DNA from 4 places in the Enterobacter oligotrophicus genome. Region 1 is predicted to be linked to each of the others. Evidence: predicted binding sites of a transcription regulator. Region 1 holds the regulator's gene; each other region holds the start of a gene.

Region 1 (4,402 bases):
TCCATGGAAGATTACATCAACTACCTCACGCCGCAGTTCTCCCGTACCCACATTAACTTCCAGCGCGTGCCGACGGTGGACACCTCTAACCCGTTCGCCGCCAAAAGTATCCCGTCGCTGGATGAGAGCTTTGTGGTGATCCATTTCCGCAATCTCGAAGATATCGATTACCCCTGGCTGCTGGCGATGCTGCAGGGCTCGTTTATTTCTCACATGAATACATTGGTGGTGCCGGGCGGGAAAATGGGGCTGGCGATGGAGTTAATTATGACACCGCTGGTGCAGCGGTTGATGGAAGGAAAGCAGATCGCGTGACGCCTGTTACCGGATGGCGTTTCGCTTATCCGGCCTACGTTCGTGCAGTTGTAGGCCCGGTAAGCGCAGCGCCACCGGGCTTTGTTTTAAGCCTCGATCACTTCATACGAATGGGTGATTTTTACCGCTTTCTCCAGCATTAACGCCACAGAGCAGTATTTCTCCGCAGAAAGATCCACCGCGCGTGATACCGCCGCATCTTTCAGCTCCTTGCCGGTAACAATAAAGTGCAGATTAATGTGCGTAAACAGGCGCGGTGCCTCTTCGCGGCGTTCAGACGTGAGTTTGACTTCGCAATCGGTCACATTGTGGCGGCCTTTTTGCAGAATCGACACCACGTCGATTGCGCTGCATCCGCCCGCCGCCATCAGCACCATCTCCATCGGGCTTGGGGCTTTGTCGCCGGAGTTCCCGTCCATCAAAATCTGGTGTCCTGAAGCGGACTCGCCCAGGAACGTTAACCCTTCAACCCACTTTACACGCGCTTGCATATTCATTAACTCCAACGTTGCATTTTTGGTGACAGATTACGCGCGCGTTACATTTCTCGCAACGGAAGGCGACCTGCATCATGCTGAAGCGAGACACCAGGAGACACGCGGCTAAAGCTATGCTAAAACACTCTGGATGCTACAGTAATACATTGACGTTACACATGTATGCAGAGGACATCAAACTTTACTGGCTGCGAAACGTTACGACAGCCGACTTCCCAGGGTATGGGTAAGAATTCGATTGCAACCCCAGAGTCCGGATGCATCTTATGACTCTGGTGACAGCTTATAACAGAGGATAACAGCGCATGGTGCTTGGCAAACCGCAAACAGACCCGACTCTCGAATGGTTCTTGTCTCATTGCCACATTCATAAGTACCCATCGAAAAGCACTCTGATTCACCAGGGTGAAAAAGCCGAAACGTTGTATTACATCGTTAAAGGCTCGGTGGCAGTGCTGATCAAAGATGAAGAAGGGAAAGAGATGATCCTTTCTTATCTGAACCAGGGCGATTTCATCGGTGAACTGGGCCTGTTTGAAGAGGGCCAGGAACGTAGCGCCTGGGTTCGTGCAAAAACAGCATGTGAAGTGGCTGAAATTTCCTACAAGAAATTCCGTCAGTTGATCCAGGTTAACCCGGACATCCTGATGCGTCTTTCTTCCCAGATGGCTCGCCGTCTGCAGGTCACGTCTGAGAAAGTGGGTAACCTCGCCTTCCTGGACGTTACCGGCCGTATCGCGCAGACGCTGCTGAACCTGGCGAAACAGCCAGACGCCATGACCCACCCTGACGGCATGCAAATTAAAATTACCCGTCAGGAAATTGGTCAGATCGTCGGTTGCTCCCGCGAAACAGTGGGCCGTATCCTGAAAATGCTGGAAGACCAGAACCTGATCTCTGCCCACGGTAAAACTATCGTGGTTTACGGAACCCGTTAATTCCGGCCAAACGGCGTGCCATCGCAAGGTGGCACGCCGTTTTTGTCTCTATTCCCATGTGGCGCAGGCTGATTTATCACCCGGAAGTTAACTACGCACTGCGACAAACGCTGGTGTTGTGTCTTCCCGTGGCTGTGGGTCTGATCCTCGGACATCTCCAGCAGGGTCTGCTGTTTTCTCTCGTTCCCGCCTGCTGCAACATTGCCGGTCTGGATACGCCGCATAAGCGTTTTTTCAAACGTCTGATTATTGGTGGCTGCCTGTTCGCAGGCTGTAGCCTCGCCGTACAGCTCCTGCTTGCCCGCGATATTCCGCTGCCGTTGATTTTGACCGTGCTGGCGATGACGCTCGGCGTGACCGCCGAAATCAGCTCGCTGCATGCCCGGTTACTCCCCGCTTCGCTGATTGCCGCCATCTTCACTCTGAGCCTTGCGGGCAATATGCCGGTGTGGGAACCGCTGCTGATCTACGCCCTCGGCACGCTGTGGTACGGGCTGTTTAACTGGTTCTGGTTCTGGCTGTGGCGCGAACAACCGCTGCGCGAATCCCTGAGCCTGCTCTATGTGCAGCTTGCAGATTACTGCGAAGCCAAATATACCCTGCTTACCCAGCACACCGATCCGGAAAAATCACTGCCGCCGCTGCTGGCACGTCAGCAAAAAGTGGTCGATCTGATAAGCCAGTGCTATCAGCAATTACACATGCTGGCCGCCAATAAAAACCATGATTACAAGCGGCTGCTGCGTACCTTCCAGGTGGGGCTGGATTTACAGGAGCATATCTCCGTGAGCCTGCATCACCCGGAGGAAGTGCAGAAGCTGGTGGAACGCAGCCACGCCGAAGCGGTGATCCGCTGGAACGCGCAGACCGTTTCTGCGCGCCTGCGGGTACTGGCGGACGATATTCTGTATCACCGCTACCCGACGCGATTTACCATGGACAAACAGCTCGGCGCGCTGGAGAAAATCGCCCGTCAGCACCCGGAAAACCCGGTCGGGCAGTTTGCCGCCTGGCACTTCAGCCGCATCGCCCGCGTGTTGCGCACCCAGCGGCCACTTTACCCTCGCGACCTGATGGCCGATAAACAGAAGCGTCTGCCGCTGCTGCCCGCGCTGAAAAGCTACCTTTCACTGAAATCTGCTGCCCTGCGCAACGCCGCGCGGATAAGCGTGATGCTCAGCATCGCCAGCCTGATGGGCATGGCGCTGCACCTGCCGAAGCCGTACTGGATTTTAATGACGGTACTGTTTGTGACCCAGAACGGCTACGGAGCCACGCGGGTACGCATACTGCATCGGGCAGGCGGAACGATGGCGGGGCTGATTATTGCGGGCGTGACGCTGCACTTCCACGTGCCTGAAGGCTATACGCTGGTGGGTATGCTGGCGATAACGATGGTCAGCTATCTGATTATCCGTAAAAATTACGGCTGGGCGATGGTGGGCTTTACAGTCACGGCGGTGTATACCCTGCAACTGCTGACGCTCAACGGCGAGCAGTTTATTATCGCCCGTCTGGTTGATACGCTGATTGGCTGCCTGATCGCCTTTGGCGGTATGGTCTGGCTGTGGCCGCAGTGGCAGAGCGGGTTGCTCAGGCAGAACGCCCACGACGCGCTGGAGGCCGATCAGCAGGCGATCCGCTTAATCCTTAGCGACGACCCGCAGCCCTCCCCGCTGGCGTATCAGCGCATGAAGGTCAACCAGGCACATAACGCCCTGTTTAACTCGCTCAACCAGGCGATGCAGGAGCCGGGGTTTAACGCGCACTATCTGGCTGATATGAAGCTGTGGGTGACGCACAGCCAGTTTATCGTCGAGCATATCAATGCCATGACCACGCTGGCGCGCGAGCATACGATGCTGACGCCGGATCTGGCGCAGCGCTATTTGCAATCGTGTGAAATTGCCCTGCAGCGGTGTCAGCAACGTCTGGAGTACGACGCGCCGGGCGAGTCAGGGGATTCGAATATTCTGGAAGCGCCGGAGACGTTAACTCACGGGCCGATGAGCACCCTGGAGCAGCATTTGCAGCGCGTACTGGGGCATTTAAACACCATGCACACCATTTCGTCGGTGGCATGGCGTCAGCGTCCGCATCACGGCATTTGGTTAACGCGCCGGTTAAAACGAACCGAGTATTAGCCTTTTACGATCTTCGCGACCGCTGCGGCAAAGCGGGTCAATCCGTCCTCAATGTCTTTTTCTTCCACCACCAGCGACGGTGCAAAACGCATCACGTCCGGCCCCGCATTCAGCACCATCACCCCTTCATGGGCGGCGGCGTGCAGGAAATCGCGCGCGCGACCTTTGTACTGCGGCTTCAGTTCAGCGCCAATCAGCAGTCCCATGCCGCGGATCTCGCTGAACACGTCGTACTGGTCATCAATCTGCTGAAGATGCTTCACAAAACGTTCGCGCTTCGCGTTGACGCCGTTCAGCACCTCCGGCGTGTTAATAATATCAAACGCGGCACCGGCAATAGCGCAGGCCAGCGGGTTGCCGCCGTAGGTGGAGCCGTGGGACCCGACGTGGAACGCAGAGGCAATCTCCTGCGTGGTCAGCACCGCGCTGACCGGGAAGCCCCCGCCGAGCGCTTTCGCGCTGGTCAGAATGTCCGGCGTCACGCCGTAATGCATATAGGCGAACAGGT
Region 2 (4,402 bases), 800 kb from region 1:
GAAACACCGAGTTTCAGTGCGATCTCGCTGTAAGTCAGCCCTTCCAGTTGCGAAAGCAGAAACGCCTCGCGCGTTTTGCCGTTTAGCCCGTCCAGCATGGTGTCGATAAGTTGCAGGGTTTCCAGCTGGCTTTCGCGCTCTTCGGGCGAAGGTGCAAGGGCGTCGGGCAGTTGTGCAAGCATCTCAAGCCAGGCTTTTTCCAGCGCGTTACGGCGGAAGAGATCGACCATCACCCGTTTAGCGATAGTGCAGAGAAAAGAGCGCGGATCGCGGATGGTCGCCAGCGCGTCGCTACCCATTACCCGCAGGAAGGTGTCCTGTGCGATATCGTCGGCATCAAAGGCGGATTGCAGCTTGCGGGTGAGCCAGCTTTTCAGCCAGCCGTGATGCGCGCCGTAAAGCGATTCAAGCGTTAAAGAAGCGGTAGTAGCGGCGCGGTCAGACATGCGGAATGCATCAAAAGTTAATCATCACGCGGCTATATTAATATGAGAATGGTTATCATTACAATTGGAAATAAAAAAGCCTCGCAAAGGAGGCTTTCAACATCGAGTGATCAGGTAATGACCATCGGCCAGTCGGGTGGCGTGTGGCTCATGGCTTCAATCATCACTGCTTTGACGTTGTCCCAGATGGCAGCAATGTCCAGCAGGGTGATGCCGAGCAGGCCCGTGGCGAACCAGCATGCAGCGCCCAGCCCCAGCAGGGTGCTGATCACCGCCAGTCCGGCGTAGTCAGATTTGCGAAACTGAATGTTCAGTGTGCTGGCTAAAAACATCAAAACCGCGCTCAACAATGGCCAGCGCAGGAGAACCATGCTGGTAGTAATGGTCGCCATAAAACCCATCCTCGACAAAACAGACGAACTGGAATGAAACAATGTTTCTCGTTACACAATATGTGTGAACTATATCACATTTGCTGTTTTATTCGCCAGTGTCCGTGTGAGGTAAAAGAGGGAATTTAATGCTGTGGAAAATATATCGTCGCAGACGGCGTCCGCCTCTTCATAATGAATTCATCAAGATAGCAAAACCGCAGTAATATGAAAAAGGTGTATCACATTTACAGTATTAAACCTATGGATTATGCTTGAGTGGACAAATAAATGTACCCGCAGAAAATAATTCAGGTTTTTGAATTATTTGGCTTTTTTACTTTTGTGTATTGTTTTTATTACACTCAGCATACTCTCTGATGGCCCTGATATATTCTTTCTTTAATCTGATTTGTTGCGGTTGCTATATCGATTAATGACCTGCGAAAAAAATGATGAAAGAAAAAAAACGCGAGATTGTTAACGACAGCATGCAGGCGCTACACGCGCTGGCGAAGCTGATGCCTCAGCTCAACAATCTGTGTTCACTGGCGGAAATGCTTGAAACCATCAACGGGGCGCTGGGGTCAACCCTCGCCTGGGTCAGTGTGGATAATGACAGTATACAGCGCGTGGAATGTGCGGGTGAGGTGACATGCCACTCGTTCGCAGTGGCTGATTTTCTTGCCGGTACTCTGCTGCAACGGCACCACCGATCGTGGCGAGTGGTCTACTGGAAAGAGAACATCGGCCAGGCGCTGTTCCCGCCTCAGCACCCCGGTTACTCGCAATTGCAAAGCGGTGTGTTGTGTAAACTTTCAACCCAGGACGGGCACTGCAGCGGCTATTTCTTCCTGGCTTTTGATGAAAAGCTCTCTTCTCTGCCGATCCTGAAAAATATTGTCGTGGTGTTAGTTGAGAAATTAAAAGACTATTTTGACGAAATTATCGCCCGAGAAAAAACGGCTCAGGAGATGCAGCGGGTCGTCACGCAATATAAGACGTTATTTGAGCGGGCCCCGGTATTAATGAACTCTTTCGACAGACATAACCGCTGCGTGTTGTGGAATGCGGAATGCGAAAAAGTGTTTGGCTGGAGCATGGCAGAGATCAGCGCGCATGCTGATCCGCTGGCTTTGTTCTACCCTGATCCCGAGGAGCGACGTCGGGTACGGGAGTCGGTGCATATTTCCCCGCTCAAGGATATGTATGAATGGCATCCTGTGCGCAAAGACGGGACGCCGCTGACCATCCTCTGGTCTAACATCCTGTTGCCGGATAACTCTATTCTCAACATTGGCCTGGATATCACCGAGCGAAAAAAAGCGGAGCAGCAACTGGCGGTGAAAGCCACCACTGACGATCTCACCGGCTGTTTCAACCGTTCTGCCATTTTGCAGCGGCTCAAGCTGGCGCTGGCGGCAAGCTCAAGGCAGGATGCCAGCAGCCATTTTTGCGTACTGATGTTTGACCTGGACTACTTTAAACAGATCAATGATGAATGGGGGCACCTGGTCGGGGATGCTGCATTAATACACTTTTGCGACAGGCTCCGGGAGTTAAGCCCGACGGGCTCCGCACTGGGGCGCGTGGGAGGGGAAGAGTTTTTACTTCTGCTTGCGCGCGCGGATGGCACTGCGGCCACGCTGTTATCGACCCGATTGCGGGCCGCGTTAATCACGAAACCCTTGCTGGTTGGTGATAAAAGACTGGCGCTCTCTTTTAGCGCCGGGGTTGTCGAAGTGTGTCAGGGCCAGCGTGATACCTCTGGCGTTCTTACGCGTGCCGATAAAGCATTATATGATGCCAAACGTGCAGGAAGAGGCAAAACGGTGGTTGCGTCTGATTATTTATAAATCAAAATGGAAACCCGCCGCGAACAATTAGCAGCATGCGTCATGTTCGCATTGTAGTTTTTTCATGCTGTCAGAAGTTTGCCTTAATCAACGATCCTCTGTTGTGTTATCTTAAAACCTCCCGCTCGCAATGGACAATTATTTCCCTTAATAGAAACGGAACGAATACTTTAAGTTTAGCTTACGGGAAAATATTATCGTCATAACGAAATTTCAGATTTTTAATACCAAAAGTCAGTTGCTAACTTCGCATGATTCATGCAACGTAATCACCTGTTTATCATAGCATCCGGCCTTCATAATTACAGGCGTACAAAATGCAGGGATATAGGGCGGGAAATGAATCGTAGCGCGCGGCGCAAGATACTCAGGGCAGCAGGGATCATCATGGTAGTTATGCTACCGGTGATGCTTGCGCTATGGTTTGCCCAGTTAAGAGCCGTGTCGGAAACAAGTACCCAGCTACGTACATTTGCTGAACTGGCGTTAGACAAAACAGAGCTGGTGATTCAACAGGTTGATTTAGCACGAGACGACGCCGAAAAATATCAGGGAAAACGCTGCTCGGCGGAACATCGTCAATATATGTTGAACGTTGTTCGCGGTCGCCTGTTTGTCGCTGATTTAATTTATGCCGAAGGTCAGAATTTTCTTTGTTCGACCGTTTTTACCCCGGACCAACCTTATCCAATACCTGCGGCCAATTACAAACGTAAACCCGATGTCGCTATCTATTATTATCGTGATACGCCATTTTTTACCGGCTATAAAATGACGTATATGCAGCGCGGGAATTATGTGGTGGTGGTCAACCCGCTTTCTTACAGCGAAGTGATGTCGTCAGATCATTCTTTGTCGTGGGGCGTGTATGACACGGTCACCAATGCATTTTTTTCCGTCAGTCAGAAAACCAACGCATCATTATTAAATTCGATGATTCGACATAAGGAATCGTCATTTCAAAAGGATGACCGTTTCTATACGATTGTTAAATCGGATAAACGTCCTATTGCCGCGATCGTCTCGACGTCTAATACCCGCTTTTATGAAACGCTCTATCATCAGGCTACCTTAACGCTGCCGCTGGGAATGATCTGCAGCATCATTATTTTACTGATGTGGTCACGTACTCACCGTGAACTGAATTCTCCTGGACGATTACTGCATCGGGCATTAAATAAACACCAGCTTTGCGTACATTACCAGCCGATTATTGATATAAAAAACAACCGGTGTGTGGGGGCTGAGGCGTTATTACGTTGGCCTGGGTTTAACGGGCAGGTTATGAGCCCGGCGGAATTTATTCCGCTGGCAGAAAAAGAGGGGATGATCGAACGCATTACGGATTATGTCGTCGAAGAGGTGTTCAGCGATCTGGGGCATTTCCTGGCAACCCATCCGCATCTTTATATTTCGATTAACCTGTCAGCGTCGGATTTCCACTCCTCTCGCCTGATTGCCCTGATATCAGAAAAAGCCAGACACTACGCCGTGCGGGCGCAGCAGATTAAAATCGAAGTGACGGAACGCGGATTTATTGATGTGCCAAAAACCACGCCCGTCATCCAGGCGTTCCGCCAGGCGGGCTATGAGGTGGCGATTGATGATTTTGGTACAGGTTACTCCAACCTGCATAATCTCTACTCGCTGAACGTCGATATCCTGAAAATCGACAAATCCTTTATCGACACCTTAACCACCAACAGCACCAGCCACCTGATTGCTGAGC
Region 3 (4,402 bases), 440 kb from region 1:
CACCGCCAGCGAAGCCGGTGTCGGCTAAGTATAAGGAATATCTTCCGGGGCGGGCGAGCAGATTGCGCAACATGCGAGCATGATCCAGAGATTTCTTAACAAGCAAAAGAATGGTCCATGTACATGCTTTGCGGCTTGGGTTACATTGTTGGCACTTTTTTCCGGCGTAGCCCAAAACGCGCTGTCGTCAAGGGCATGGCCTTTAACAGTCCGATCTGGAGTTAAAATGTCCTCACGTAAAGAGCTTGCTAATGCTATTCGTGCGCTGAGCATGGACGCAGTACAGAAAGCCAAATCCGGCCACCCTGGTGCCCCTATGGGTATGGCTGATATCGCCGAAGTCCTGTGGCGTGATTTTCTGAACCACAACCCGCAGAACCCGGCATGGGCTGACCGCGACCGTTTCGTACTGTCTAACGGCCACGGCTCTATGCTGATCTACAGCCTGCTGCACCTCACTGGTTACGATCTGCCAATCGAAGAGCTGAAAAACTTCCGTCAGCTGCACTCCAAAACTCCAGGTCACCCGGAAGTGGGTTACACCGCGGGCGTTGAAACGACCACCGGTCCGCTGGGTCAGGGTATTGCGAACGCAGTGGGTATGGCGATTGCTGAGAAGACCCTGGCGGCACAGTTCAACCGTCCTGGTCACGACATCGTTGACCACTTCACCTACGCGTTCATGGGCGACGGCTGCATGATGGAAGGCATTTCTCACGAAGTGTGTTCCCTGGCAGGAACCCTGAAGCTGGGTAAACTGGTGGCGTTCTATGACGACAACGGTATCTCCATCGACGGCCACGTTGAAGGCTGGTTCACTGACGACACCGCAGCACGTTTCGAAGCCTACGGCTGGCACGTTGTGCGTGGCGTTGATGGCCACGATGCTGACTCGATTAAACGTGCGGTAGAAGAAGCGCGCGCAGTCACAGACAAACCATCCCTGCTGATGTGCAAAACCATCATCGGCTTCGGTTCTCCGAACAAAGCGGGTACGCACGACTCCCACGGCGCACCGCTGGGCGACGCGGAAATCGCACTGACCCGTGAAGCTCTGGGCTGGAAACACCCTGCTTTCGAAATCCCATCTGAGATCTACGCCCAGTGGGATGCCAAAGAAGTCGGCCAGGCGAAAGAAGCCGCCTGGAACGAGAAGTTCGCGGCTTATGCAAAAGCGTTCCCTCAGGAAGCGGCTGAATTCACCCGTCGTATGAAAGGCGACATGCCGTCTGATTTCGACGCGAAAGCGAACGAGTTCATCGCGAAGCTGCAGGCGAACCCGTCTAAAATCGCCAGCCGTAAAGCGTCTCAGAATGCAATCGAAGCGTTCGGTCCTCTGCTTCCTGAATTCCTCGGCGGCTCCGCTGACCTGGCACCTTCTAACCTGACCCTGTGGTCGGGTTCTAAAGCGATCAACGAAGACACTGCCGGTAACTACATCCATTACGGTGTACGTGAATTCGGTATGACCGCAATCGCCAACGGTATCTCGCTGCACGGCGGTTTCCTGCCGTATACCTCTACCTTCCTGATGTTCGTTGAATACGCGCGTAACGCCGTGCGTATGGCTGCGCTGATGAAACAGCGTCAGGTGATGGTCTACACCCACGACTCCATCGGGCTGGGCGAAGATGGCCCGACTCACCAGCCGGTAGAGCAGGTGGCTTCCCTGCGCGTGACCCCGAACATGAGCACATGGCGTCCATGTGACCAGGTTGAATCCGCGGTGGCGTGGAAATACGGCGTTGAGCGTCAGGACGGCCCGACCGCGCTGATCCTCTCCCGTCAGAACCTGGCGCAGCAGGAGCGTACTCCAGAGCAACTGGCAAACATCGCCCGCGGTGGTTACGTGCTGAAAGATTGCGCAGGCCAGCCTGAGCTGATCTTCATCGCGACCGGTTCTGAAGTTGAGCTGGCTGTAGCTGCCTGGGAAAAACTGACTGCCGAAGGCGTGAAAGCGCGCGTGGTTTCCATGCCGTCTACCGATGCGTTCGACAAGCAGGATGCAGCTTACCGTGAATCCGTACTGCCTAAAGCGGTTTCCGCACGTGTGGCAGTGGAAGCGGGTATCGCAGACTACTGGTTCAAATATGTGGGCCTGAACGGCGCAATCGTCGGCATGACCACCTTCGGTGAATCTGCTCCGGCAGAGCTGCTGTTCGAAGAGTTCGGCTTCACCGTTGAGAACGTTGTCGCTAAGGCGAAAGAACTGCTGTAATTGTTTGTACGGTGCGGGCTGATGCCCTCACCCCGTCCCTCTCCCACGGGGAGAGGGTGCAAACACTAAAAACGGTAACCTCTCGGTTACCGTTTTGCTTTTACCTCGTCGTAAATTATTCCACCGAAAATGTGACGCAAGTCATATAGCTCGCTTATTCATCTGGACAGACATTCCTTTTATTCCACAATTCGCTTATTCTTGCTGAAGCGTTTCAGTCGATTAAATGTTCGACAATTGACCAATCAATCGCAGTTTGTGACAGCAAGGATTCCCCTTCGGGCGTCGCTGGATTACTCTTTCAGCCACCTCAAACTCAGGGATAGCTTTGCAGGAGATCTATGACCGTACGCGTAGCGATTAATGGCTTCGGTCGCATCGGGCGCAACGTGGTTCGTGCTTTATATGAATCCGGGCGTCGTGCGGAAATCACCGTGGTGGCAATCAATGAACTGGCGGATGCTGCGGGCATGGCGCATTTGTTGAAATATGACACCAGCCACGGCCGCTTTGCCTGGGACGTTCGCCAGGAAAGGGAACAGCTTTTCGTCGGTGACGATGCCATCCGCGTGCTGCATGAACGCAGCCTTGACGCGCTACCGTGGCGTGAACTGGGTGTGGATGTGGTGCTTGACTGTACCGGCGTATACGGCAACCGCGAACACGGTGAAGCGCATCTGGCAGCTGGCGCGAAAAAAGTCCTGTTTTCCCACCCCGGCAGTCACGACCTCGACGCCACCGTTGTCTTTGGCGTCAACCAGCATGAGCTGCAAGCTGAACACCGCATTGTCTCCAACGCCTCCTGCACCACCAACTGCATAATTCCGGTCATCAAACTGTTAGACGATGCGTATGGCATTGAATCCGGCACCGTGACTACGATTCACTCCGCCATGCACGATCAGCAGGTAATTGACGCTTACCACCCGGATCTACGACGCACTCGCGCGGCGAGCCAGTCGATCATTCCGGTGGATACGAAACTGGCGGCGGGGATCACCCGTATTTTCCCGCAGTTTAATGACCGTTTTGAAGCGATTGCCGTGCGCGTGCCGACGATTAACGTCACCGCAATCGACCTCAGCGTCACGGTGAAGAAACCGGTAAAAGCCTGTGAAGTCAACCTGTTGCTGCAAAAAGCGGCACAGGGTGCATTTCATGGTATAGTTGACTATACGGAATTACCGTTGGTCTCAGTAGATTTTAACCACGACCCGCACAGCGCCATCGTGGATGGCACACAAACGCGCGTCAGTGGCGCACACCTGATCAAGACGCTGGTCTGGTGTGATAACGAATGGGGCTTTGCTAACCGAATGCTCGACACCACGTTAGCAATGGCCGCGAAAGGTTTCAGGTAAGACGCATTGTGCGTCTGCAAAACTTTAAGAATCAACGAGAGGATTCACCATGTCTGTAATTAAGATGACCGATCTGGATCTGGCTGGTAAACGCGTTTTCATCCGTGCTGATCTGAACGTACCGGTTAAAGATGGCAAAGTGACCAGCGACGCGCGTATCCGTGCATCTCTGCCAACCATCGAACTGGCTCTGAAGCAGGGCGCTAAAGTGATGGTAACCTCCCACCTGGGCCGTCCAACTGAAGGCGAGTACAACGAAGAGTTCTCTCTGCTGCCAGTGGTTAATTACCTGAAAGACAAACTGTCCAACCCGGTTCGCCTGGTGAAAGATTACCTGGATGGCGTTGAAGTCGCTGCCGGTGAGCTGGTTGTGCTTGAAAACGTTCGCTTCAACAAAGGCGAAAAGAAAGACGACGAAGCGCTGTCTAAAAAATACGCTGCACTGTGCGACGTGTTCGTGATGGATGCATTCGGTACGGCTCACCGTGCACAGGCCTCTACCCACGGTATCGGTAAATTTGCAGACGTTGCGTGTGCCGGTCCTCTGCTGGCAGACGAACTGGAAGCACTGGGTAAAGCGCTGAAAGAACCGGCTCGTCCAATGGTGGCTATCGTTGGTGGTTCTAAAGTGTCCACCAAACTGACCGTTCTGGATTCTCTGTCTAAAATCGCTGACCAGCTGATCGTTGGCGGTGGTATCGCGAACACCTTCGTTGCTGCACAAGGCCACAACGTGGGTAAATCTCTGTACGAAGCAGACCTGGTTGACGAAGCGAAACGCCTGCTGAGCACCTGCGATATCCCGGTTCCAACTGACGTTCGC
Region 4 (4,402 bases), 1.2 Mb from region 1:
TCTTCGTCCAGTCCCGTTGCTTGTTTAAGCGTCGCGACCTGCCCGGCCGTCAGCAGGGCGGGGAAATGCGTATCCGCCAGAACCGGAGCCAGGGCTGATTGCAAATTCTCTGCAAGCTGGGCGAAAGCAGATTGAAAACGTGGATGCATGGCGTTGCCTCTTAAAGGTTAATGGATCGGTAGTGTACGGAGCCGTTACGGCTTTATATGTGATCCACTTCTCATTGTTTATGCAACTTATGAAATCAAAATGAAATTTGCGCGACGCATCGCAAATTTTATCCCACCACCGCCAGAATAACCGGGAACACGAACGGAGCAATCAGAGAGGTAATAATCCCGCAAATCACCAGCGCCAGCGAGCTAAATGCCCCTTCCTGATAATCTGTTTCAGCGCAACGCGCGGTGCCCAGAGCATGCGACGCCGTGCCCATTGCCAGGCCGCGCGCGGCTTTCGTGTGGATACGCATCGCATTCAGCAGGGTATGACCAAATACCGCACCCAGAATCCCGACGAAAATCACGCACATAGCGCTTATCGCCGGAATACCGCCGATACTGCCACCCACGGCCATTGCGATAGGCGTGGTGACTGATTTTGGCAGGATGGAGGCGGCAATCTGTGGCGACGCTCCCATCAGCAGAGCCACCGATGTTCCGGTGATCATCGCCACCAGGCTGCCGACGAAACAGATAGTAATGATGGACTTCCAGCGGGCGCGGATCTGGTGCAGTTGCTCATAAAGAGGAAACGCCAGCGCCACAACGGCAGGTTGCAAAAGGTCGTTGAGAATTTTGCTCCCGGCAAAGTAACGCTCATAGGGAATGCCGGTGAGCAGCAGGAAAGGAATGATCACCACCATCGCGACCAGCAGCGGGTTCAGCAACGGCATTTTGAAGCGTACCGCAAGTTTACGAGCGGCGAAGAACACCACCAGCGTTAACGGCAGCGACCACCAGATATTGGCCATCATTGTTTTGTTCCTTTCTGCCCGACCACTTTACGTTCGCCATGTACCAGATGCGAACTCCAGCTTACCACCAGGAAAACCACCAGCGTACTGACCGCGCAGGAGACGACAATCGGGCCGAACTGCGCTTTGAGCAAATCGAAATATTGCATCACGCCCACGCCGATGGGCACGAACAGCAGCGCCATATAGCGGATGAGAACGAAGCAGCCAGGGTTAACCCATTTTGCGGGCAGAATTTGCAGCGCCAGGAGCACAAACAGGATCAACATCCCGATAATGCTGCCTGGAATGGTGATGGGCAGCAGGGTAGCAATGAAGATCCCGGCGTAAAGACAGGCATAAATCAGGACGAATGCGCGCAGATATTGCCAGAGAGTATTCAGTGATTTGCTCATGATTAAAGTCCTTGATGAAACGCATTCATCATACAATTAAACCCGGAAATGTGCCACGGATCACATCATGAATTTTGAGCATACCAGACATTCCCAAATGGAACGTCGGGTATTTCCTCATGCCTGGAGAGCAGCTACTATAGCGCGTCTTTTTTCACAGGTAATCTTATGCGTGTTTTGCTGGCCCCAATGGAAGGCGTGCTCGATTCTCTCGTGCGCGAGCTGCTGACCGAGGTGAACGATTACGATCTCTGCGTGACGGAGTTTTTGCGCGTGGTCGATATGTTGTTGCCGGTAAAGTCTTTCTACCGACTCTGCCCGGAGCTGCACCGTCAGAGCCGAACCACCTCCGGTACGCTGGTGCGCATCCAGTTATTAGGTCAGTATCCGGAGTGGCTGGCGGAAAACGCCGCTCGCGCGGTCGAGCTGGGTTCTTACGGTGTCGATCTCAACTGCGGTTGTCCGTCGAAGCTGGTCAACGGCAGCGGCGGCGGGGCAACGCTGCTGAAAGATCCTGAACTCATATACCGTGGCGCGAAGGCGATGCGTGAAGCCGTGCCGTCGCATCTGCCGGTGACGGTCAAAGTGCGCCTGGGCTGGGACAGCGACGCGCGCCAGTTTGAAATTGCCGATGCGGTGCAGCAGGCCGGGGCAACAGAGCTGGTAGTACATGGCCGCACCAAAGAAGATGGCTACAAAGCCGATCGCATTAACTGGCAGGCGATCGGTGAGATCCGCAAAAGGCTCACCATTCCGGTTATTGCCAATGGCGAAATCTGGGATTACGAAAGCGCGCAAGCGTGCCTGAAAGAGACGGGCTGCGATGCGGTGATGATAGGTCGCGGTGCGCTGAACGTGCCGAACCTTAGCCGGGTGGTGAAATATAACGCGCCGCGTATGCCGTGGCATGAGGTGGTGACACTGCTGCAAAAATACAGTCGTCTGGAAAAGCAGGGCGATACGGGTTTGTATCACGTTGCGCGTATTAAACAGTGGCTAAGTTATTTGCGTAAAGAGTACAGCGAGGCGCTGGGCTTATTTCAGGAGATCCGCACGCTGCAGACGTCTGCTGATATTGCGCGCGTTATCCAGGCAAAACGCTGAAGGGGCATTTCTTTGAATTTGCCCGGTAAAGTGCCGGGCAAATAAATCAGAAAATCATCTTGAATACACCCGTCACCACTAACAGCCCTATCAGAAAAATAATTAAAATTACCCACAATAATATTTTCATTCGGCTCTCCTGCGTCTGGTTATCGATATTAAGTGTAGCAGCCCTTCACGTTAACAATTCATAATTACAATAAATGAATTTAATTAACTGATTCTTAAAGAGAATATTTTTCTGATTGTGTAAATGTATGACAAATTGCTGATTGCCACGCGTTACTAAAAAAAATAACGATATCGGGCGTAACGTGCGCCTTTATTTTTTTGGTAATGCCGTAATGAAACGTTCTCTTATTTTATCTCTGAGTGCTCCCGTTGTTTTCATTTTGTCGGCGTGCGCGCCTGAACATGCCACTGTCTCACCCGTACAAACGCAAGCCGTCGCAACGTCTGTTAATACACAATTGAGCCACACTGACTGGCCGAAAAATGAGTGGTGGAAAGCGTATAACGATCCCCAGCTTGATTCGCTGGTTGCAAAAGCCCTGAATGATGCGCCGGATATGCAAATTGCGCGGCAACGCATTACCCTGGCAGAAGCACAGGCAAAAGCTGCGATGGCTGCTGACGGCCCGCAGATCGACTTTTCTGCTGACGCGGAGCGCCAGAAGATGTCGGCAGAAGGGCTGATGGGGCCGTTTGCTATCACCGATCCTGCGGCGGGAACCACCGGACCGTGGTACACCAACGGCACATTTGGACTGACGGCAGGCTGGGATCTGGATCTGTGGGGGAAAAACCGGGACCAGGTAGAAGCAAGAATCGGCAAGGTGAATGCACAAAAAGCGGAGCTGGAACAGACCCGTCAACTGCTTGCCAGCAGCGTGGCCCGGCTTTACTGGGACTGGCAAACCCAGGCCGCTGTGGGTGATGTTCTGGCAGAGATCAAACGGGAGCAGGAAAATATCATCCACGCCGACCGGGAACTGTATCAGCACGGTATTACCTCCTCCGTTGAAGGTGTCGAAACCGATATCAATGCCAGCAAGACGGATGAACAGCTGGCAGAAGTGAACGGCAAAATGAAAGCGGTGGAGGCGCGCCTGGCGGCGCTGACCCAGTCCCCGACAATGAAACTTTCGCGCCACGCACTGCCTGCTACAGAAGCGTCGTTACCGACCACGCTCGGCTATGAGTTGCTGGCTCGTCGTCCTGATTTACAGGAAGCACACTGGTATATCGAAGCCTCCATGAGCGACGTCGAGGCCGCCAGAGCAGCCTTCTACCCGGATATCAACCTGATGGCATTCTTACAACAGGATGCTCTGCATCTGAGCGATCTGTTCCGCTCTTCTGCGCAACAAATGGGCGTCACTGCCGGGTTAACGTTGCCGATTTTCGACAGCGGCAGGCTGAATGCGAACCTTGATATTGCCCAGGCTCAGAACAATCTGTCGGTAGCGAACTACAACAAAGCCGTGGTGGATGCCGTGAACCAGGTTGCGCGGACGGCCAGTGAAGTCGAAACGCTGACGGCCAAAAATCAGCAGCAACAGCAGGTGGAAAAAGATGCCGCGCGCGTGGTTGCGCTGGCACAGGCTCGCTTTAGCGCTGGAATCATTGCTGGCTCACGCGTCAGCGAAGCCAAAATTCCGGCATTAAAAGAACACATCGCCGGGATCATGCTCAAAGGGCAGTATGTGGACGCTACGCTACAGCTCACTTCTGCGCTGGGCGGCGGCTATCATCACGGGTAAAAACGGTCATTATCTATACTTACCTCTTTGATGATATTGAGGAGGTGAGTATGACCAGAGTGGCAATTGTTACCGCATCTGATTCGGGGATTGGCAAAACCACGGCGCTGATGCTGGCTGAGCGGGGTTTTGATGTCGGCGTCACCTGGCATTCTGACGAAAAAGGG

The links. Region 1 encodes CRP, which controls carbon source genes, mostly activating them, when cyclic AMP is high. Its sites were predicted from a motif close to ATGTGANNNNNNTCACAT; they were not measured.
Region 2: a site for CRP is predicted at 901-918, ahead of EoCCA6_RS13695 (YjcB family protein). Genes of this name have one in related genera too.
Region 3: a site for CRP is predicted at 2,348-2,365, ahead of epd (erythrose-4-phosphate dehydrogenase). Genes of this name have one in related genera too.
Region 4: a site for CRP is predicted at 1,417-1,434, ahead of EoCCA6_RS04280 (CidA/LrgA family protein). Genes of this name have one in related genera too.

The regions. Positions count from the first base shown of each region.
Region 1 is NZ_AP019007.1:2,054,829-2,059,230, forward strand. It holds gene EoCCA6_RS09990 (phosphoribulokinase) at 1-315, shown strand, start outside; gene EoCCA6_RS09995 (OsmC family protein) at 402-806, opposite strand; gene crp (cAMP-activated global transcriptional regulator CRP) at 1,118-1,750, shown strand; gene EoCCA6_RS10005 (YccS/YhfK family putative transporter) at 1,807-3,894, shown strand; gene argD (bifunctional acetylornithine/succinyldiaminopimelate transaminase) at 3,891-4,402, opposite strand, start outside.
Region 2 is NZ_AP019007.1:2,855,551-2,859,952, forward strand. It holds gene fecI (ferric citrate uptake sigma factor FecI) at 1-446, opposite strand, end outside; gene EoCCA6_RS13695 (YjcB family protein) at 557-838, opposite strand; gene EoCCA6_RS13700 (GGDEF domain-containing protein) at 1,273-2,673, shown strand; gene EoCCA6_RS13705 (EAL domain-containing protein) at 3,013-4,402, shown strand, end outside.
Region 3 is NZ_AP019007.1:1,612,043-1,616,444, reverse strand. It holds gene tkt (transketolase) at 227-2,218, shown strand; gene epd (erythrose-4-phosphate dehydrogenase) at 2,560-3,579, shown strand; gene pgk (phosphoglycerate kinase) at 3,629-4,402, shown strand, end outside.
Region 4 is NZ_AP019007.1:894,756-899,157, reverse strand. It holds gene cdd (cytidine deaminase) at 1-149, opposite strand, end outside; gene EoCCA6_RS04285 (CidB/LrgB family autolysis modulator) at 278-973, opposite strand; gene EoCCA6_RS04280 (CidA/LrgA family protein) at 970-1,368, opposite strand; gene dusC (tRNA dihydrouridine(16) synthase DusC) at 1,537-2,472, shown strand; gene yohP (small membrane protein YohP) at 2,519-2,602, opposite strand; gene mdtQ (multidrug resistance outer membrane protein MdtQ) at 2,817-4,235, shown strand; gene EoCCA6_RS04260 (SDR family oxidoreductase) at 4,286-4,402, shown strand, end outside.